DNA from 3 places in the Yersinia hibernica genome. Region 2 is predicted to be linked to each of the others. Evidence: predicted binding sites of a transcription regulator. Region 2 holds the regulator's gene; each other region holds the start of a gene.

Region 1 (7,593 bases), 1.7 Mb from region 2:
CTGCCGGTTTCAGTGAAAAAAAGGCCAATAAATCTTGGTTTATCTCCCGGATATAATGAATATCTTCGCTTTGGATAATTTCCGCTAATATTGCGGGATCCAGCGCATGGATCTCTTCACCGCGGCGGGTACGCATTAATGCATTCGCCATATGGGTGATTGCCATTTCCCCTTGATAACCACTGACGGGTAACTGCCAGAAATTTTCTAACCGGTTGATAACCTGATCTAATCCTTGACCAATATCGTGGTCAACAACCCCTGACTGACAAAGAATATTCAGACGCGCATCAATACAAATCTTCAAAGAGTGGCCTCCCGAAAATAACTTAGCTTGCTGCCAGAGTAATAGGATTAATAACGAGGCTCTATCTCACCATTTTGTACCGCGCGCTGGTGGCACAGCAATAATGTTTCATTAATCCCTTTTTCCAGCAGCAATTTGATTGGATGGTTATCTGGCCGGATAAGGATAACGGCCTGCGAGGCTTGAATATAGCGCTCATCGCCTTGCAGTTTTATTGCCTGTAAATCTTCTTGAGGAATATTATCAGCCAGATTCCAAATTGCAGCATCAATATCACCACGATTTATATGCGCGATACAGTCGCTATAAGGCAATTCGACTAATTCGATAGCTTGTCCGGAGAATTTAATTTCAGTCAGCAGACATTGGTCGGGTGAGCGCGGATCTAACCCCACGCGGCGGATATTATTTTGTTCGCCACGGCGGCAAATAAGTTGGTGGCCATCCACGTAGGAGCCATTTCCTAAATTCAGTGCCAGAGTAACTTTCCCTTGCTCCAGATAACTTTTAGCCGCCAGATGCGAGACAACGGCCATATCGTAAATGCCGTCTATCAGGCATTCAATTCGCACTTCTGCCCCACGCATATGGGCAAAATAGAGCGGAAGTAAAGTAAATTGCTCTCTTAAGCCGCTGGCTAAACCTTCATAAAGTTTGGTGTAAGGCAGTGGCATGGCGCACACCATATTACCCAAATCAGCCTGTTGCAGTAATTGCGGCATATTCAAGTCAACAAGTAAGGTTCCATTTCGGCCTCGGCGCTCAACGATGATAGCGCCTTCAGCTTCCAACACTTTTAATGCGTGTTGCACCACTCCGACGGAGATACCGAAATCATCGGATAATTCATCGATAGTTTTAAGCCGATTACCCGAGCGCTCGCCAATTAAATAGCGGGCCATGGATACCAATGCCAACCCTTCTTTTTTAATGAACTTCTTACTCATGGTAGGTCAATTCAGCCTTAATTTACCCTCTGCTACCGGGCAATAAATAGTAGGGAATAATGTCAGCCACATTATTAATTTTCAGCTATATGAATATTTAGACATTCATCCGAATGCCCCATCGTGGCAATATTAAATGAGGATATATGAGATCTAAATCACGTTCTACTACATTTAGAAATAATAAGTAGACAGATTTTTTATAACGAATATGCAGGGCGCCAGAATGGCACCCCTGGGAAATGAAATAAAATTCAGTTATTAAATGACTTTATGTGGGCCGAAGCATTCATAGTGAATTCGCTCTGCAGCCACTCCTTGCGCTAATAGTTGGCGGCCTGAAAATTGCATAAAAGCTAATGGGCCACAGAAGTAATAATGCCTGTTGGGATCGGCGGCCAGCCACTGATGTGAACTGAGGTCCATCAGCCCGGTGCTGTGATAATTCTTTCCGTGATTATCTTGCGCCGTTGGCTGGCGATACCACACATGGCGGCTAAGATTTGGCATATTGTCTGCTATCGCAGCAACTTCATCGGCAAAAGCATGAACACGGCCATTTTCAGCGGCATGCAGCCAATGCACTGGCGCGGCATGTTGCTGATTATGCAAACTATTGAGCATACTTAACATCGGGGTTTGACCGACGCCGGCAGAAATCAGTGCCACGGGGGTGTCTGGCGTAATATCCAAGAAAAAATCACCGCGTGGAGGGGCGACTCGAATACTGTCGCCTTCGTGCAATTCACGGTGTAAATAATTAGAAACAGTTCCTTGCTCCTCGCGCTTCACGGCAATGCGGTAGGTTTCTCCGTTAGGGGCGGCAGTCAGGGAGTATTGGCGGATTTCCTGATACTCAAGCCGCTCATCTTCAATATAAATACCCAAATATTGGCCGGGTTTGAAATCCAGCACCCGGCCACCGTCCTCTGGGGCTAATACAAAACTGCAAATAACATCACTTTGCATCTCTTTTTTCAGGATGCGAAAGCGGCGTAAAGTTCGCCAGCCGCCAGAACTGTTCTCACCTTGTTGATAAATCTGGCTTTCCCGCGCAATAAATACATCTGCCAGCACCCCATAGGCGCTCGTCCAGGCATCCAATACTTCCTGACCGGGGGAGAACATTTCATCCAGGGTACTTATTAGGTGATGACCCACTATCGAGTAATGCTCGGGCTGAATGTTTAGGCTGGTATGTTTCTGGGCAATGCGCTCAACTGCTGGCAATAAAGCGGCCAGATTCTCGAGGTTTGCCGCATATGCACAAATGGCGTTGAACAGCGCTTCACGTTGGTCACCATTAAACTGGTTGCTCATATTGAAGATGTGCTTGAGCTCAGGATTATGCTCGAACATGCGGTCATAAAAATGTGCCGTTAGCTTGGGGCCGGTGGCGGCAAGTAATGGAATGGTGGATTTAACGATGGCGATGGTTTGACTATCCAGCATGCGGTGCTCCTTAAATATTTTGTCCCTTTCATCTTTGTGGCAATGCCAATGATTCTGGGGTTTATAGTGTGTAAATTAATACATGTATTTTAAATGCATCTTATAGTTTGCGGCTTAACTTGTAAATACGCATCCTTCTTATAAGGGATTAGCGTACTGCGTCAGTTCACAGAAGATGAAAAAATCACATAATGAATATGAGGATAATTCCGTTGCGCTGGATGAAGTCTGAACAGGTCAAAGCCTTACGCAGACTGGAGCCAATCGTTTGCGTAAAAACCTCTGTCAAGACCTATCTTAACGGGGGGCAAACAGTTTACACTGTGTCATAAAGCCCAGAAGGGCTGTTCATTAGGTCTATTTTGTTAGCTAAGTCAGGAGAGCCGGATGTTAAAGCGTGAAATGAACATTGCCGATTATGATGCAGATCTATGGCGTGCAATGGAGCAAGAAGTGGTGCGCCAGGAAGAGCACGTCGAGCTGATTGCCTCTGAGAACTACACTAGCCCGCGTGTTATGCAGGCACAAGGTTCTCAGTTGACGAACAAATATGCTGAAGGCTATCCGGGCAAGCGTTACTACGGTGGCTGTGAGTATGTCGACATTGTAGAACAGCTGGCTATTGACCGCGCTAAAGAGTTGTTCGGTGCAGATTACGCCAACGTTCAGCCGCATTCCGGTTCTCAGGCCAACGTGGCGGTTTACTCAGCGTTGCTGCAACCCGGTGATACAGTTCTGGGGATGAACCTGGCGCACGGCGGCCATTTGACCCACGGCTCACCGGTTAACTTCTCCGGTAAACTGTACAATATCGTGCCTTACGGTATTGATGAGTCTGGCAAAATTGATTATGAAGATATGGCGCGTCAGGCCGAAATTCATAAACCAAAAATGATCATCGGCGGCTTCTCTGCTTATTCCGGTATTGTTGATTGGGCAAAAATGCGCGAAATCGCTGATAGCATCGGCGCATGGTTCTTTGTCGATATGGCTCACGTAGCCGGTCTGGTAGCGGCGGGCGTTTACCCTAACCCCGTGCCACATGCGCATGTCGTGACTACGACCACGCACAAAACATTGGCTGGCCCACGCGGCGGCTTGATTTTGGCGAAAGGTGGCGATGAAGATCTGTATAAAAAACTGAACTCCTCTGTGTTCCCGGCGAACCAGGGCGGCCCATTGATGCATGTCATCGCGGGTAAAGCGGTCGCGTTGAAAGAAGCCATGGAGCCTGAGTTTAAAGTTTATCAGCAGCAAGTGGCTAAGAATGCTAAAGCCATGGTGTCGGTATTCTTGGAACGTGGCTACAAAGTGGTGTCTGGTGGTACAGATAACCACCTGTTCTTGCTTGATTTGGTTGATAAAAATATCACCGGTAAAGATGCCGATGCTGCGTTGGGTCATGCCAATATTACTGTGAACAAAAACAGCGTGCCTAACGACCCGAAAAGCCCATTCGTCACTTCTGGTGTGCGTATTGGTAGCCCGGCGATTACTCGCCGTGGTTTCAAAGAAGAAGAGTCGCGCGAGCTGGCGGGCTGGATGTGTGATGTGTTGGATAACATCAACGACGAAGCGACCATCGAGCGCATCAAGCAGAAAGTTTTGGCTATTTGCGCCCGTTTCCCGGTTTACGCATAATTTCGGCCAATTGATTTTGCTAATAAAAACCCGCGAAATGCGGGTTTTTTATTATTTTCCGCAGGTAAATGTGAAGCTAATCTCAAATTATGTGTTTGCATAATGACAAGGTTGCGAGCGGACGAGGCCTCTGTCACAGTGGCGGGCTGACCTCGGAGGGATTCATGGTACTGCAATCAACACGTTGGCTGTCGCTCAGCTATTTCACCTATTTCTTTTCTTATGGGATTTTCCTGCCTTTTTGGGGCATCTGGCTGCAAGGCGAAGGGATACCGCCTGAAACCATTGGTATTTTGCTGGGAGCCGGGCTAATTTCCCGCTTTCTCGGCAGCTTGATTATCGCCCCCAGTGTGAAAGACCCTTCCCATCTGGTCACGGCAATCCGCATTCTGGCGTTGCTGACATTGGCCTGTGCCGTGGGTTTTTGGTTTGGCCATGGTTGGGCTTGGCTGATGATAATTATTGCCGGTTTTAACCTGTTTTTTGGCCCACTGGTGCCCCTGACGGATGCGCTGGCGGCGACTTGGCAAAAACAGATAACCATGGATTATGGCAAAGTCCGGCTCTGGGGGTCACTGGCGTTTGTTATCGGTTCTGCATTGACCGGGAAACTGGTCTCTGTTTGGGGCCATCCGGCCATTCTTTACAGTTTGCTTTTCGGTGTCTCAGCGATGTTACTGGGAGCATTGCTGAAGCCGAGTGTGATGCCGCAGGGGGAGATTAAACAGCGCAAGGTGACGGCGACCCGATGGAAAGTGTTGTTATCCGAGCCGCAGGTATGGCGCTTTTTACTGTGTGTGACCCTATTACAAGGCGCACATGCCGGCTATTACAGTTTCAGTTCAATTTACTGGCAAGAGGCCGGTTATTCCACCGCAACAATTGGCTATTTATGGTCACTGGGGGTGGTGGCCGAGATTCTGGTGTTCGCATTCAGCAATATCCTGTTCCGCCGCTGGACGGCCCGTAGCCTGTTACTGCTTTCAGCGGTGAGTGGCATTATCCGCTGGAGCCTGATGGCCTCAACCACGGAGTTGCCGTGGCTCATCTTGATTCAAATTCTGCATTGTGGCTCATTCACTGTTTGCCATCTGGCGGCAATGCGCTTTATTGCTGCCCGACGTGGGGCGGATGTCATTCGTTTGCAGTCAGTTTATTCTGCACTGGCGATGGGCGGGGGCATTGCGGTAATGACGGTTATTTCGGGCTTCCTGTTCGAGCATTATCAAGGCGGGGTGTTCTGGGTGATGGCATTGATAGTCATACCGGCACTGTTTATTCGCCCTCGGGTGGTAGCAAACTCAGAAGATCTCGCCGATTAGGGCACATCTAATAGACGGCGTAACTGCTTATTTTGCTGTTCACTCATTGGCAACAACACCTGAATCAGCGGGGGGAGGGATTCAGGTTGTTGCATTGCATAGGGCGTTAGCACCACGGCGGTGCCGGCGGGTGCGCCCGATTGCAGGTATGTATCAGTGGGCAAGTGCTTAATATGTAATGGCAAAAGCGTTAACTCACGGATTTGCTGCTCAACTTGTTGTTCCAATTCTGGATTATTTTGCGTCAACATCAGCACCTGTTTTTCCTGTAAGGCATTTTCCTGCATTAACCAGGCACCAAAACTAATGGCTATTAGGGCCACTTCGGCAGGAGAAAATTGGATTTGATACTCTTGTTCGAAAGCTATCAGGGCCTGCTGGGTTGTGCGTAACAGCCGCGGATATTGGCGATTGACCTCTTTCAGTGATGAATTATCAATACCGATATTAAAATAACAGCGCTCAATAGCTGGGGCGAGGTGAGCGAAAAGTTGGCTCATTAACATCTCATTGCTGCTCAATGTCATAGCGGAAAGTTGTTGAAAACGCAGAACTAACTGGTCAATAGCCTTAAACAGGCGCGCATCTTCCGCTGATTGGCTACTGTGATAACTGTGCGCCTTAATCATTGTTAGCATCAGAATGAGCAAGTCGCGTTCGATTTTATCGAGTGGATGACCTAACAGCGGATTAAATGAATCAAATAGGCTGTCAGCCGCTACCAGCGCGGGTTTGCGTGTCAGCCAGTGTTGCTGTGTGAGGGATAACTCTGGCAGAGTATGTTGCCGATTTTCCCAAGCGCAATAAGCCAAATACAGTTGCAAAAACTGGCGATCCTTTTCATTAAGCTGGCGGCTCAGATAGGGTTCGCATTGGGTAATAATCTTTGGTAAATCCTCTGAAATGAGTCGGTTATCCCATGAGAGCGCATCATATAAGCTGGGGGCGAAATGGTGTTCTACAAACTCAGGGCAATAGCGCACTCCCCGGCGCAGCCAGTGGATTAAGCACAATCTTTTATCAAGCCGATTACCCTCAATCAAGCAACTCTTATTGGCCTGGGTACTCAGTTGCAAATGGTAGAAACGCTGGATTTCATTGGCAACCTCGGCTATATCTTGCCGGGTAGTTGGCTGCCCGACACCATTAAATTGGCTGATGGTGTCCAGCTTTACTGTGCTGGCGGGCATAAACAGCATCAGCAACATATGGCAGCGGCGTTGTTGGCCGGATAGTGGCTGACTGGATAACTGGGGCACAATAGACGTGTCCAAGCGCATATAACCTTCCGTGATGGATGTGTGGTTATTCATCATCACTAAGCATAGCAAAAGAGATTCTATTCAGTTTACTGGGGTCATGGGCTTTTACATCGACTTACAACTTACATCACAGTTATTGCAGAATTTCCAAGGATTGATTCATGTGGTCTATGTTACATTATAACAAAATTAGGGTTAAGCGGCTGATAGTCCTGCTGTTAGTGAGCTGCTCTCTTATTTATAGCCACTTTGCTGCGGCCCACCCGCACAGCTTTATTGACATGGATGCGACTTTCGTTAGTGAAAAAGAGAGGTTAGTGGGGGTAAAAATGGTCTGGACGATGGATGAAATAACTTCTGCAGATCTGTTATATGACGCAGAAAATGCCAAAAGTGACTCCGAAATCTGGAAGAAACTGGCCGCTGAAGTGATGGCCAATGTGCTGGGCCAGCACTATTTCACGGATATATACCGTGACGGTAAGCCGATGAAATATAAAAATTTGCCGACAGAATATCATTTGTCACGTAAGGGCCATCAGGCGGTTTTGACGTTTGTTTTGCCTTTGGCTGAGCCGCAACCCTTGGCTGGAAAGCCTTTTATTATCTCGACTTACGACCCCACTTACTTTGTGGATATGACTTACCCCGGTAATAAGGCG
Region 2 (7,593 bases):
GGCTGCCGAATGGGGCGCTGAGCATATTGGCATTCGAATTTCACCTTTAGGGCCATTCAATGGCCTGGATAATGGCGAAGACCAAGAAGAAGCCGCGTTATATCTGGTCGAAGAGTTAAATAAACGTCATATTGCTTATCTGCATATTTCAGAGCCAGACTGGGCTGGGGGTAAACCTTACTCAGATGCATTCCGCGATGCCGTGCGCGCCCGTTTCAACGGGGTGATTGTCGGTGCGGGTGCCTATACTGCAGAAAAGGCTGAAAACCTGATTGAAAAAGGATTTATTGATGCCGTTGCCTTTGGCCGCAGCTATATTTCCAACCCGGACCTGCTTGAACGTTTACAACAAAATGCGCCACTGAATGACCCCGACGGCGATACTTTCTATGGCGGTGGGGCTAAGGGCTACACCGACTACCCGACATTGTGATTTATCAGTAGGTTAAATCATTAAATAACAGTCAGTTAGAAGATAATTCTGACTGACTGTTTTGTTTTTGGGCAATAGAAGATGACGAGGTAGTGAGGGAAGCCATATTGCGATATGATGATGACTTAGTTTTGATTTATAATGATTTTTAAAAATTAAACTATTAATTATAAAGAGGTATTATGAAGCGCTTACTCCATACCATGATCCGCGTCGGTGACCTGCAACGTTCCATCGATTTCTACACCAAGGTATTAGGGATGCGTTTACTGCGTACCAGCGAAAATACCGAGTACAAATACTCGCTGGCATTCGTCGGTTACAGTGATGAAAGTGAAGGTTCAGTGATTGAGCTGACCTATAACTGGGGCGTTGATAGCTACGAAATGGGCACTGCATTTGGTCATCTGGCGCTAGGTGTTGATGATGTTGCCGCCACTTGTGACCAAATTCGTCATGCCGGGGGCAAAGTGACCCGCGAGGCAGGCCCGGTCAAAGGCGGTAATACTATTATTGCTTTTGTTGAAGATCCCGACGGCTACAAAATCGAGTTAATCGAAAATAAAAGCGCCGGACACGGCCTTGGAAACTGATTAACCCCAAGGCACCACAAAGGTGCCTTTTTCTCATCGCGATATCCCCCTGCATCCCGCGCCAAAATTTGACATAATACGTGCTGAATTCGCTGAAGATAAGAAACTGATGGCAGATAAAAGTGACATTAACGCCCTGAGTGGCCGTTTTCGTGGGTATTACCCAGTAGTAATTGATGTAGAAACCGCCGGCTTTAATGCTAAAACCGATGCATTATTAGAAATTGCCGCCGTCACCTTGCAAATGAACCAAGAGGGTTGGTTACTGCCAGATGAAACACTGCATTTTCATGTAGAACCGTTCGAAGGGGCCAATCTGCAACCTGAAGCACTGGCGTTTAATGGGATCGACCCCACTAACCCGTTACGTGGTGCCGTCAGTGAACATGATGCTTTACATGCTATTTTTAAAGCTGTTCGCAAAGGACTGAAAGATAAAGGCTGTAACCGCGCAATTATCGTCGCGCATAATGCCCATTTTGATCACAGTTTTGTGATGGCGGCGGCCGAGCGCGCCAACTTGAAACGCAATCCATTCCACCCGTTCGCCACTTTTGACACTGCGGCCCTCAGTGGGCTAGTTCTGGGGCAAACAGTGTTGGCAAAAGCCTGCCTGACGGCCGGTATTCCGTTTGATAGTAGCCAAGCGCATTCCGCTTTATACGACACAATGCAAACAGCAAAATTATTCTGTGAGTTAGTCAATCGTTGGAAAAAACTGGGCGGTTGGCCAGTACCTGCGGGTGAGTCAGAATAATCTAGCACCAGAAAAAATAGACATTTCACGATAAAAAAAGGTGGCCTGCTAGCCACCTTTTTGTTGGTTGCACTGACCTACCCGCACATTACTCTGCTGCCGGTTTTTCTTCTTCAGTCCGGTATTTATCCGCTGTTTCTTTCAGCAACTGTTGCAACTCACCACGCTGATACATTTCCATCAGAATGTCGCAACCGCCAACCAATTCGCCATCAACCCACAACTGAGGGAATGTTGGCCAGTTAGCGTATTTTGGCAACTCAGCACGGATATCTGGGTTTTGCAGAATATCAACATAAGCAAAGCGTTCGCCACAAGCGGATAACGCCTGTACAGCCTGAGCAGAGAAACCGCAGTTTGGCAGCTTAGGTGAACCCTTCATATAAAGCAGGATGGGGTTTTCTGCTATCTGGCGCTGAATTTTATCAATCGTCGTCATTTCTTGCTTCCTCAAGCCATTTTGTGGCTACAATACTGAGAACCTATTCATTAGGGCTATTTTATTATTGCGTCCGGCCTATTGTAGCGACTGCCACGACTGGAATAAAACGCCATCTTTTGCAGGGGCTTTACTCTGTCAGCAAATGGTTATACTGTCAGCTACAAATATGTGCATTTAGAATAACATTTTTGATCCCCACACTTCATTATTATCTTCATTGTGGGATGGCAAAAATATCGAGTGGCTAACCCGTTGACGTATGGTTGATTTAAGGCCGTTAGCCGTGTAAAAAAGCGACAATTGCGACGCCATTAACGTTTTCTCACAATATCGATTAGAATCCTGTCGCTCTCTGCTTTTTTATATCCGAAGTTTCAGCAATACTGTGACTCTTCATATTCATTTCAGGGCCAAGGTGGGTAGCGTTATTATGCGTTTAATACTTACGCTGTTTGTGCTGCTGTTTACCCAGTTATTTCTAAACCTCGCGCACGCGTCACCGCAGGCTCACGTCTCGGCTGAGCAAAAGAAAGGTCAAATCAGTCAAGCCAGCGCTGATGAGCGTAAAAAACGCAAAGCTGATAAAAATATCAAAAAAACTAAAGTTGATAACAATAAAGCCACCAGTAAAAACATCACAAATAAAACAACCGCCGCCACTGCCAGTAAAACCATAAAGAAGAAAGCACAAGCGGTCAGTAAACCCACCAATAAGAAATTAAATAGCAATAAAGCAATGGCGAATAAAGCATCTCATATTAAAACTACCGCCAATAAAAAAGCCTCCGTTAGCAAAAAAGAAAAAGTCGCTTATGGTCGCCAGCGAAATAAAGCTCAAGGTAAAGCCAATACTGAATTAGCGCTAAATAATAAAATAAAGCTCAGCCCTGCTCATAAAAAACGCTACCAACACGCCAAACAGACTGCAATGAGTAAACTGATGAAGCAAGTCGGTAAACCTTATCGCTGGGGCGGTAGCTCCCCTAATACCGGTTTTGATTGCAGCGGGCTGATTTATTATGCCTATAAAGATGTCATCAGGATAAAAATGCCACGTACCGCTAATGAAATGTATCATTTACGTGATGCAGCACCGGTGAAACGCGCTGAATTAGAAAGTGGTGATTTAGTGTTCTTCAATATTGCCAACCGTGGTGTTGCTGACCATGTTGGGGTTTATTTAGGCAACGGAAAGTTTATTCAGTCCCCACGAACCGGTGAAGAAATTCGCATTAGCATGATGGATAATGACTATTGGCAAGATCATTATGTCGGCGCTCGCCGTGTCGTAACACCGAAAACCATCCGCTAATCGCATCACCACACCCGATAGGCTTATCGGGTGCCATTCCCCATTAATCTGTGTGGTTATACCTGTTATTCCTGCCGAAAGTTGTTAAAATTAATACCCACAACAAAAATACAACAATTACGATTTTAACCGCCCCTCACCTTTCTTAGCGCTGGCTAATGATTGAATTTGAGGAGCAAACACCCTGAGCAACCCCGAAAGGAGAGCGCGATGTCTTTTGAATTACCGGCATTACCTTATGCACAAAATGCACTGGAACCGCACATTTCTGCTGAAACGCTGGAATACCATTACGGCAAGCACCACAACACCTATGTGGTCAACCTCAATAATCTGATTAAAGATACCGAATTTGCGGGTAAAACCCTGGAAGAGATAGTCAAAACCTCCAGTGGTGGCATCTTTAATAATGCGGCCCAAGTCTGGAATCACACCTTTTACTGGCACTGTTTGTCACCCAATGGGGGCGGCGAACCGACAGGCAAAATTGCCGCTGCCATTCAGCAATCTTTCGGTTCTTTCGCTGAATTTAAAGCACAATTTACTGATGCCGCAGTGAAAAACTTTGGTGCGGGCTGGACGTGGCTGGTCAAAAAAGCGGATGGCTCCCTAGCCATTGTCAGTACATCAAATGCAGCAACACCGCTGACGACCCAAGATAAGCCGCTGTTGACGGTGGATGTATGGGAACACGCTTATTATATTGATTATCGTAATGCGCGACCAAAATACCTGGAGAACTTCTGGGCTTTGGTTAACTGGTCTTTTGTTGAGCAGAATTTAGCTTAATCGCGGCGCAATAATTAAGGGCGGGTAAACCGCCCTACTTATCACCGGCATGCAGGTGAATTAATTCATTACCGCCACGAAGCTAAAGACAATAATCATTGCCAGCGCACCAACAGTGGTAATTAGCGACATCTTCAGATTGGTATCCATAAAAACTCCTCAGCCGGTTAATTTTAGTAGGGAAAAGGCACACAATGAGTGCGTCAAATCATTTTCCCACAGTTAGGGAAAAAAATCTTGTGCTCATTACGCACTTTATAACATTGATTAGCGCTTCCACTTTTCCTCCAGATCAGACAAAATTCGCAGTTCATAACTGCATACTGACTAATAACATCCAATAAATAGGCTCAGACCACCATCTGACTTCGCTCGCCAGCCCACTATCGTGTTGCTGTCTGAGCGGTATTCGAGTCATGCAGGCAAACGATTAACATAATACTTACCTGCTGTAACAGGTGAGCTTAGGAGTCATTTTTTCTATGGCAACGATTAAAGATGTGGCCAAACACGCGGGTGTGTCCACCACCACCGTTTCGCACGTTATCAATAAAACTCGTTTCGTCGCCGAAAATACCAAGGCCGCTGTGTGGGCGGCCATTAAAGAGCTGCATTATTCACCCAGCGCGGTGGCCCGTAGCTTGAAAGTCAATCACACCAAATCCATTGGCTTATTGGCGACATCCAGTGAAGCACCCTATTTTGCTGAAGTGATCGAGGCAGTTGAAAATAGCTGTTATAGCCAAGGTTACACCCTCATTTTATGTAACTCACATAATAATCTGGATAAACAAAAAGCCTATTTGGCCATGCTGGCACAAAAACGTGTCGATGGATTATTGGTGATGTGTTCTGAATATCCGGAACAATTACTGGGAATGTTGGAAGATTATCGCAATATCCCTATGGTGGTGATGGACTGGGGCACTGCTCGTGGCGATTTTACCGACTCGATTATTGATAATGCTTTCGAAGGCGGCTATTTAGCCGGTCGTTATCTTATCGAGCGCGGTCACCGCGATATTGGCGCTATTCCTGGTCAATTATCGCGTAATACCGGGGGGGGCCGCCATCAGGGCTTTTTGAAAGCCCTGGAAGAAGCCAATATTCCATTACGTGATGAGTGGGTGGTGCAAGGCGATTTTGAGCCGGAGTCTGGTTATAAGGCTATGCACCAAATTCTGACACAAAAACATCGTCCGACGGCCGTGTTCTGTGGTGGCGATATTATGGCAATGGGCGCAATATGTGCTGCGGATGAACTGGGCCTGCGAGTGCCACAAGATATTTCAGTGATCGGGTATGATAATGTGCGCAATGCCCGCTATTTCTCACCGGCGCTGACCACCATTCATCAACCCAAAGAGAGATTGGGTGAAATGGCTTTTGCCATGTTACTCGACCGTATTGTCAGTAAACGCGAAGACCCGCAAACCATTGAAGTCCATCCGAAACTGATAGAGCGCCGCTCTGTTGCTGATGGCCCCTATCGCGATTATCGCCGTTAAGCTTCCCCTGCCGGTAGCCCCACAGGTTACCGGCAGCTCATCCTGCCGCTCCCGGCGTGCCATCATTATCATCTTTTAGCCACTCATCATTTAGCGTGACACTGTCACCCAGATAATCCAGCATCCATGCTAAGGCTGGGGAATGATTATGCTGCTCCCAGGTCAAACAACACGGGCTGTCCGGCAGGGGCTCTGTCAGTGTTAATGCCGCCAATTTTCCTTGTTGAATCAATGGTGACACCATATGGGCCGGAACCATTCCGATACATAACCCTTCACACAAGCAGTCTATTCCCGTCGCCCAATCCGGTGCGACTAACCGCTGCTGATTATCCAATGTCCAGGTATCCCGTTTAGGTAAATTTCGCGCGGTATCCTCCAGGCACAAAGAGGGATAAGGCCGCAGCTGGTCATCATTAATAGGCCCGGTTAATTGGGCTAAAGGATGATTGACACTGACCACACAATGCCAGCTCAAAAAACCCATGTCACGAAACACAAACCGCCCACCCACCGGGATAGCACGTGTTGCCCCAATAGCCATATCAGCTTGCCCATCCACCAGTGCATCCCAGACGCCGTTAAACACTTCATAACGCACCCGCAATTCGATATCCGGGAAATGACGATAAAAATCCTGCACTAAACGGCGACTGCGCTGTGGTTTGACGATTTTATCAATCACAATATTTAATTGCCCGCGCCAACCATTCGCGACTTGCTGGCACTGACGGCGTGTGTCATTCATTTTTTTGATAACATCGCGGGCTTCTTTGATAAAAACTCTGCCTGCCTCCGTCAATTCTACGTCGCGATGACGCCGCGTAAATAAAGAGACCGCCAGCCACTCCTCTAATTGTCGTACAGTATAACTGACCGCGGACGGCACCCGGTGCAATTCTTGAGCGGCGGCACTGAAACTCCCGGTGCGAGCGACCGCATCCACCACATCCAATGAATATTCTGACCACATGTTTTTTTGCCTCAGCGAAACGCAATAGTGACTATCAAATTTTTTGATAGCATGTCGCAAATATTACCGTTTCACAACCGAATATCTCTGCGGCTAGAATGCCCCCCGCACTAAATTCCTAATGATAAAATGGCTAAAAGTAGTCAATCACCTGCAAAAAAATGATAAAGAGAAATAAAGAATGAAAACGTCTGCAAGTTTCATGTTCTACCTTGCCGGTTTAAGCATGTTGGGATACCTGGCGACCGATATGTATTTACCCGCCTTTGGTGCCATGCAACAAGAGTTACAAACCTCCGCCGGCTCTATCAGTGCCAGTCTCAGCATTTTTCTCGCCGGTTTTGCTATCGCCCAGCTTATCTGGGGGCCAGTCTCGGACAAATTAGGCCGTAAACCCGTGTTGTTAGCAGGGTTGGGTTTATTTGCTCTGGGTTGTCTGGGAATTTTATGGGTTGAAACGGCAACACAGTTACTGATCCTGCGCTTTATTCAGGCAATCGGAGTCTGTTCTGCCGCCGTGAGTTGGCAAGCATTAGTCGTAGACCGTTATCGCGACGGCAAGGCCAACCGGGTATTTGCGACCATTATGCCGTTGGTGGCACTATCCCCTGCGCTGGCCCCATTGCTCGGCGCATGGTTATTAAACCACTTCAGTTGGCGGTCAATTTTTGTGGTTTTATTGATAACGACATTGCTATTACTGATCCCAACCGCATTGCTGAAAGAACGGAAAAAAACCACGCCAAACCCTGCGACCCAAAGCAAAAGTGCCATGAGCTTCTGGCA
Region 3 (7,593 bases), 630 kb from region 2:
CATTTTATTCCTGATTTTATTCTGTGAAACCGGCTTGGTGGTAACACCATTCTTACCGGGGGATTCTCTGTTATTTGTGGCCGGCGCATTGGCCTCATTGCCCTCTAATGATATTAATGTTCACGTTATGGTGGCTTTGATGGTCACCGCCGCCATTCTTGGCGATGCCATTAACTACACCATTGGCCGCGTGTTTGGCGAAAAGTTATTCAGCAACCCAGACTCCAAGATTTTTCGTCGCAGTTATCTGGATAAAACTCATCAGTTTTATGAAAAACATGGTGGTAAAGCGATTATCTTGGCGCGATTTGTGCCGATCATTCGTACTTTTGCACCGTTCGTTGCCGGTATGGGGAAAATGTCCTATCGTCACTTTGCCGCTTATAACGTGATTGGGGCATTGGTATGGGTGCTGTTATTCACTTATGCTGGATACTTATTTGGCAATGTGCCTATTGTGCAGAACAATCTGAAATTGCTGATTGTCGTCATTATTGTGGTGTCAATTTTGCCGGGTGTATTCGAGGTTTGGCGGCATCGGCGTGCAGCTGCACGTCAAAAAAATCAGTAAAAGCGTTACCTAAGCCGTGGGTTAGACCAGTTTTTTATCTACACTGTCGAGCCGATATGGTTTAATGAGTAACATTTGTGGTCTGTTCCTGCGGACAATCTGAGTTTAGTGCCTTAGTGACGCTGCACTGGCGTATGTCTTAGGCATTTTTTATTGGGTCGTTTTCAGGGAGATGGTTAAAGCATGAACAGCGGACTGGCAACAGCCAGGTTCAAACAGAAAGGTCATCGATGAGCTGGATTGAACGAATTCTTAACAAAAGCAATATCACACAAACCCGTAAAGCGAGTATTCCTGAAGGGGTGTGGACGAAATGCGACAGTTGCGGTCAGGTACTTTATCGTGCTGAATTAGAACGTAATTTGGAAGTGTGTCCTAAGTGTGATCACCACATGCGTATGTCAGCCCGTGCACGGTTACATATGCTGCTGGATGCAGGCAGTGAAGTTGAATTGGGTAGCGAACTGGAGCCGAAGGACATCCTGAAATTCAAGGATTCCAAAAAGTATAAAGATCGCCTCTCAGCTGCACAAAAAGAGACGGGCGAGAAAGATGCTTTGGTTGCCATGAAAGGGACCTTGCAAGGGATGCCTATTGTGGCTGCTTCATTTGAATTCGCCTTTATGGGTGGGTCAATGGCGTCAGTTGTGGGTGCCCGCTTTGTTCGCGCGGTAGAACAGGCGCTGGAAGATAATTGTCCACTGGTGTGCTTCTCGTCCAGTGGCGGAGCCCGTATGCAGGAAGCATTGATGTCCCTGATGCAGATGGCAAAAACCAGTGCTGCTCTGGCTAAAATGCAAGAGCGTGGCTTGCCTTATATCTCAGTATTGACTGACCCGACCATGGGCGGTGTTTCCGCCAGTCTGGCGATGTTAGGTGATATCAATATCGCTGAGCCAAAAGCATTGATTGGTTTTGCTGGCCCCCGGGTTATTGAGCAAACCGTGCGTGAAAAACTGCCGCCGGGCTTCCAGCGCAGTGAGTTCTTGATTGAAAAAGGCGCTATCGACATGATAGTTCGCCGCCCGGTTATGCGTCAGACGCTGGCCAGCATCCTGTCGAAATTGACTCATCAGCCGCAGCCAAGTGTGGTTGAGGTCAAAACGGATGCAGCTGTGACTGATAATCAGGCTGATGCCTGATTAACCGAACCGGGCACCTCCTGATAAGGTGGTGCTCGGTTATTGTGCATGGTCGGAGCTTGAGTTTTATCGCTTTAAGCCTGACTTTGTCGCTTTAAGAAAAGGCCAGTGACGGGACTTATGAACAACCATCAAATCCCCCAAGCCACGTCGCCTTTGGCCGCGTGGCTTTACTATCTTGAGCGTTTGCATTCTCAGCCAATCGAGCTGGGGCTGGAGCGGGTAAAACAGGTTGCTGAGCGGTTAGATTTGCTTCAGCCAGCCCCTAAAGTATTTACCATTGCCGGCACTAATGGCAAAGGCACCACTTGTTGTACCCTGGAATCAATTTTACTCGCAGCGGGTCTGCGTGTCGGGGTTTACAGCTCACCCCATCTCTTGCGTTACACCGAGCGCGTTCGTATTCAGGGGCAAGAACTGCCTGAAGCTGAACATAGCCATTCCTTTGCCAAAATTGAAGCTGGGCGTGAGGGTATCTCACTGACTTACTTCGAGTTCGGCACCTTGGCGGCGTTACAATTGTTTAAGCAGGCTAAACTTGATGTGGTGATTTTAGAAGTTGGTCTGGGAGGACGTTTGGATGCGACTAACATTGTTGACTCAGATGTCGCCGCCATCACCAGCATTGCGATAGACCATACCGACTGGCTGGGATTCGACAGAGAAAGCATTGGTCGTGAAAAAGCCGGGGTTTTCCGCGGCGGTAAACCCGCTATTGTGGGCGAACCCGATATGCCTCAGTCTATTGGCGATGTCGCGGTAAAACTCGGTGCGCAACTGTACCCGGGTGATAAAGCCTGGCAGTTCAGTCTGCAAGAACCCTTTGAGCAACAAAAAAACCGTTGGAACTGGCAATGCGCTGACCGCCAATGGAGTGATTTGCCGCTGCCGAATGTGCCGTTGGCTAATGCCGCGACCGCGCTGGCCGTGTTGCATTATTCCGGATTGCCCTTGAGCGAGGACGCTATACGTCAGGGTCTGCAAACCGCTAATTTACCTGGGCGTTTTCAGATAATCAGTGAGCAGCCCCTGCTGATTTTAGATGTTGCCCACAACCCGCATGCGGCGCGTTATTTGACTGACAAACTCGCGCAATTGCCAAAACAGGGCAAAATTCGGGCGGTGGTGGGGATGCTATCAGATAAAGATATTGGTGGTACTCTGGCATGCTTATCTGAGCAGGTTGATGAATGGTACTGCGCGCCACTAGAGGGGCCACGCGGTGCCAGTGCCGAGCAGTTAGCCGAGCATTTAGCACAATCACGCCAGTTCAGTGATGTTGAAACCGCCTGGCGTCAAGCGATGCAAGATGCAAAAGCACAGGATGTGGTCATTGTCTGTGGCTCTTTCCATACTGTTGCTCATGTGATGGCTGCATTGAATCTGTAACCGCATTAGGTTGGTCATGGCCGGATTGGTAAAGGTATCGGGGTCTGTCAAGGAATTGAAGGAGTGCGCGTGGCAAGTAAGTTCCAGAACCGTTTAGTTGGGACCATCATTTTGGTGGCCTTGGGCGTGATTATATTGCCAGGACTACTGGATGGTAAAAAGAAGCATTATGAGGATGAGTTTGCTGCCATCCCATTAGTGCCGAAACCCGGTGATAGTCAGGAAATTGATGCGGTTGGGCCGGTCAGTCAGCCCCTGCCTATTGCGCCGCCAGAAGGGGCCGCACTTGCCGTGGAAGCCCCCAAAGATGATTCTGTCTCTCAGGCCGCTAATGATGCCGGTAAACTGCCGTCTGAACCGACTCTCGTGACACCGCCACCGGTACAAAGTAAACCGGTTGAGGTGAAACCTGTCGAGAGGAAACCGCTGGAGGCTAAGCCTGCGGAAATAAAACCGGTAGAATCGAAGCCCATCCCGGTCGAGAAAAAACCGCCAGAAGTTAAGCCAAAGCCAGAAGCTCAGCCGGAGAACAAACCGGCCACAGAAGAGAAAGCACCGGTAGGGCAGGCCTATGTCGTCCAACTGGGGGCGCTGAAAAATGCGGCCAAAGTGAATGAAATTGTTGCGACGCTGCGCCTGTCTGGACATCGGGCATTTACCGTGCCAGCGACCCCTGTGCAGGGGCAGATTACCCGGGTGTATGTGGGGCCGGACGCATCAAAACAAAAACTGCAATCGGCTTTGCCAGAGCTTAATTCGTTAAGTGGTCTGAATGGTCAGGTTAAGCCCTATGGCACGGGGCGCTAAAGTTTAAATTAGGGTTAAGATATCTGGGTGTACGGGGGGCTGGTGGCTTCATTGGTGCGGCGATTGTTGTTTTTAAAATCGCCGCACTTTAATTTGTCGCTGGTCATAATTCCTCTACGCAAACGTTTTCTTTTTCTGTTAGAATTCGCCGCGAACAGGATGCAGCGGCGATTTCGTCATTGGAATAGTCATGGTCTGGATTGATTACGTCATTATAGGGATTATCGGATTTTCTGCTGTAGTCAGCTTGATCCGAGGTTTTGTCCGTGAAGCATTGTCACTTGTAACATGGGGATGTGCGTTTTTTGTTGCCAGCCATTTTTACACTTACCTTGCTGTCTACTTCACTCGTTTTGAGGATGAAGTGGTGCGCAACGGAATTGCTATCGGCATTTTGTTCATCGCGACATTGATCGTCGGGGCTATTGTTAACTATGTGATTGGTTCACTGGTTGAACGTACTGGGTTATCGGGAACTGACCGGGTGTTGGGCGTCTGTTTTGGCGCACTGCGAGGTGTGCTGATTGTCTCCGCCATGTTGTTCTTCCTCGATACGTTTACCGGCTTCTCACAGAGTGCTGACTGGAAACAGTCGCAATTAATCCCGCAGTTCAGTTATATCATCAGGTGGTTCTTTGACTACCTACAGAGCACGTCGAGTTTCTTACCGAATCAATTACCGATTCGCGGCAGCTTATGAGGAAAAGACAACATGTGCGGTATTGTCGGTATCGCCGGTTTTGCACCGGTAAACCAGTCGATTTATGATGCGTTGACGGTGCTTCAGCACCGAGGCCAGGATGCTGCGGGCATCGTTACCATTGATGCCCATAATGGGTTCCGGCTGCGTAAAGCAAACGGCTTGGTGAAGGATGTATTTGAAACCCGGCATATGCTGCGCTTACAGGGGAATATGGGGATTGGTCATGTTCGTTACCCAACCGCGGGCAGTTCCAGCGCTTCCGAGGCTCAGCCTTTCTACGTTAACTCACCGTTTGGCATCACTCTGGCTCATAACGGTAATCTGACTAACGCTCACCAGCTGAGAAAGAAATTATTCGAAGTTTCTCGCCGTCATGTGAATACCACTTCTGACTCAGAAATTCTGCTGAATATTTTTGCCAGTGAATTGGACCGTTTCCAGCATTATCCGTTGGAATCTGACAACATTTTTGCCGCTGTTGCTGCTACGCATCAGTTGATTCGCGGTGCTTATGCTTGCGTCGCGATGATTATCGGCCACGGTATGGTTGCGTTCCGTGACCCTAATGGTATTCGCCCGCTAGTGATTGGCAAACGCACTTTAGCTGATGGTCGCAATGAATACATGGTGGCGTCTGAAAGTGTGGCGCTAGATACCCTCGGTTTCGAATTCCTGCGCGATGTTGCGCCGGGCGAAGCGGTGTATATCACTGAAAAAGGCCAGTTGTTTACTCGCCAGTGTGCTGAAAATCCGAAATACAATCCGTGCTTGTTTGAGTATGTTTATTTTGCCCGTCCAGACTCCTTTATGGATAAAATTTCTGTTTACAGCGCGCGTGTGCGTATGGGGCAGAAGTTAGGCGCAAAAATTGCTAAACAGTGGGAAGACTTGGATATCGATGTCGTTATTCCTATCCCAGAAACTTCCTGCGATATCGCACTGGAAATCGCCCGTATTTTGGATAAACCGTATCGTCAAGGGTTTGTGAAAAACCGCTATGTTGGCCGTACTTTTATCATGCCGGGCCAGCAGGAACGCCGTAAATCGGTGCGCCGCAAGCTCAATGCTAATCGTGCAGAATTCCGTGATAAAAATGTGTTATTAGTGGATGACTCCATTGTGCGCGGCACCACCTCGGAACAGATTGTCGAAATGGCCCGTGAAGCAGGTGCGAAGAAAGTTTATTTCGCGTCTGCGGCTCCTGAAATCCGTTTCCCAAATGTGTATGGTATTGATATGCCAAGTGCTAATGAGTTAATTGCTCATGGCCGCGAAGTGGACGAGATTCGCCAGTTAATTGGTGCGGATGCGCTGATTTTCCAGGATCTTACCGACCTTATCGAAGCTGTACGCGAAGATAACCCCGATATTACTCAGTTTGAGTGTTCGGTCTTTAATGGCGTTTACGTGACTAAAGATGTGGATCAAAGCTATCTGGAGTATCTGGAATCGTTACGTAACGATGATGCGCAAGCACTACGTAATCATAACGAAGCAGAAAATCTAGAGATGCATAACGAGGGGTAATATCCTCCGAGCACCTCAAGTTGGAGCGGCAGCATCCCCGTCGCTCATAATCCTGCTGAGTATTAATGAATCAAAAAGGTGCAACTGACGTTCAGACGCGGTGCACCTTTTTTGTTATTGTGCGGGGCGCTATTCTAATTTGTTCACTGCCTAAGACAGTAAATTGGCCTGATTTCTGGTTATACTGTGGATAATTCGTTATCCGTCATTTGCTTGAGGCAGTTCCCATGAAACGACTTATTATCGGCATCAGTGGTGCCAGTGGTGCTATTTATGGCATTCGGCTATTACAGGCGCTGCAACATGTCGAGGGTGTGGAAACCCATCTCATTCTCAGTAACGCAGCACGTCAAACATTGGCGCTTGAAACCGAGTTCAGTGTTAAAGATGTGCAGGCATTAGCGGATGTGGTGCACGATTCTCGTGACATTGCCGCTTGCATATCATCTGGCTCATTCAAGACCAGCGGCATGGTCATTTTACCTTGCTCAATCAAAACATTATCTGGCATTGTCCATAGCTATACCGATGGTCTGCTGACCCGAGCTGCGGACGTGATATTAAAAGAGCGGCGGCCATTAGTGTTATGTGTGCGCGAAACCCCACTGCATTTAGGGCACTTACGCCTAATGGTACAAGCTGCCGAGCTAGGGGCGGTCATTATGCCGCCAATGCCTGCGTTTTATCATCGCCCACAAAGCATTCAAGATATTGTTGATCAGACAGTTAACCGAGTTATCGATCAATTTGATATTGAACTGCCTAACGATTTGTTTATTCGCTGGCAAGGTGGTAGTTAACAAATTTCCCTTAATTGATACATTTGTGCAACATCGCACTGAAATGGGGCGAATTATGCACCACAATGATGCTGTGTTAGGGCGCATGTTGGTGCATGGTATTCGCATTCAGTTTCTGTTGATGGCCAGATGCCTGCATTTAGTCGTAATTACGCGAAGAAGTCGGTAATGGAATTTGCTTTCTCTGCCAATGATTACTGGCACGATTACTGCAAATTGATTTATGAACGCTCTGGGTTGTACAGAAAACTAACGCGCTTTATGGCATTGAAAATCAATTTGAGGGTTATGTATGAATAAGAAGATTTTGGTTCTGCCTTTAGTATTAGCATTGGCTGCTGCCAGCAGTGCTTTTGCCGCCATTCCTAAAGATATCAAAATTGGTACAGATCCAACTTATGCTCCTTTCGAATCGAAAAATGCCAGCGGTGAGTTGGTTGGTTTTGATATCGATATAGCAAAAGAATTATGTAATCGGATTGATACCAAATGTACTTTTGTTGAAAGTGACTTTGATGCATTAATCCCGTCGCTGAAAGCTAAAAAAATTGATGCCATTATCTCCTCGCTCTCCATCACTGAAAAACGTCAAAAAGAGATTGCCTTCACAGACAAACTCTACGCCGCCAATGCCCGCTTAATTGCGCCGAAAGA

What was found. The regulator PurR, encoded in region 2, represses purine synthesis genes. The targets are predictions, from matches to a motif close to CANGCAAACGTTTGCNTG.
Region 1: glyA (serine hydroxymethyltransferase) is a predicted target of PurR. The motif match lies at 2,964-2,981, and genes of this name have one in related genera.
Region 3: cvpA (colicin V production protein) is a predicted target of PurR. The motif match lies at 4,025-4,042, and genes of this name have one in related genera.

Annotation. Positions count from the first base shown of each region.
Region 1 is NZ_CP032487.1:3,436,069-3,443,661, reverse strand. Features, by position in the region: gene D5F51_RS16185 (PRD domain-containing protein) at 1-307, opposite strand, end outside; gene yhfZ (GntR family transcriptional regulator YhfZ) at 355-1,254, opposite strand; gene hmpA (NO-inducible flavohemoprotein) at 1,516-2,706, opposite strand; gene glyA (serine hydroxymethyltransferase) at 3,094-4,347, shown strand; gene D5F51_RS16165 (3-phenylpropionate MFS transporter) at 4,512-5,669, shown strand; gene csiE (stationary phase inducible protein CsiE) at 5,666-6,949, opposite strand; gene D5F51_RS16155 (DUF1007 family protein) at 7,102-7,593, shown strand, end outside.
Region 2 is NZ_CP032487.1:1,695,424-1,703,016, reverse strand. Features, by position in the region: gene nemA (alkene reductase) at 1-433, shown strand, start outside; gene gloA (lactoylglutathione lyase) at 616-1,026, shown strand; gene rnt (ribonuclease T) at 1,136-1,783, shown strand; gene D5F51_RS08040 (Grx4 family monothiol glutaredoxin) at 1,872-2,222, opposite strand; gene D5F51_RS08035 (C40 family peptidase) at 2,656-3,537, shown strand; gene sodB (superoxide dismutase [Fe]) at 3,748-4,326, shown strand; gene cydH (cytochrome bd-I oxidase subunit CydH) at 4,387-4,476, opposite strand; gene purR (HTH-type transcriptional repressor PurR) at 4,809-5,834, shown strand; gene punR (DNA-binding transcriptional activator PunR) at 5,872-6,807, opposite strand; gene punC (purine nucleoside transporter PunC) at 6,989-7,593, shown strand, end outside.
Region 3 is NZ_CP032487.1:1,060,938-1,068,530, forward strand. Features, by position in the region: gene D5F51_RS05045 (DedA family protein) at 1-571, shown strand, start outside; gene accD (acetyl-CoA carboxylase, carboxyltransferase subunit beta) at 802-1,713, shown strand; gene folC (bifunctional tetrahydrofolate synthase/dihydrofolate synthase) at 1,834-3,102, shown strand; gene dedD (cell division protein DedD) at 3,172-3,909, shown strand; gene cvpA (colicin V production protein) at 4,100-4,609, shown strand; gene purF (amidophosphoribosyltransferase) at 4,622-6,139, shown strand; gene D5F51_RS05075 (UbiX family flavin prenyltransferase) at 6,367-6,939, shown strand; gene hisJ (histidine ABC transporter substrate-binding protein HisJ) at 7,232-7,593, shown strand, end outside.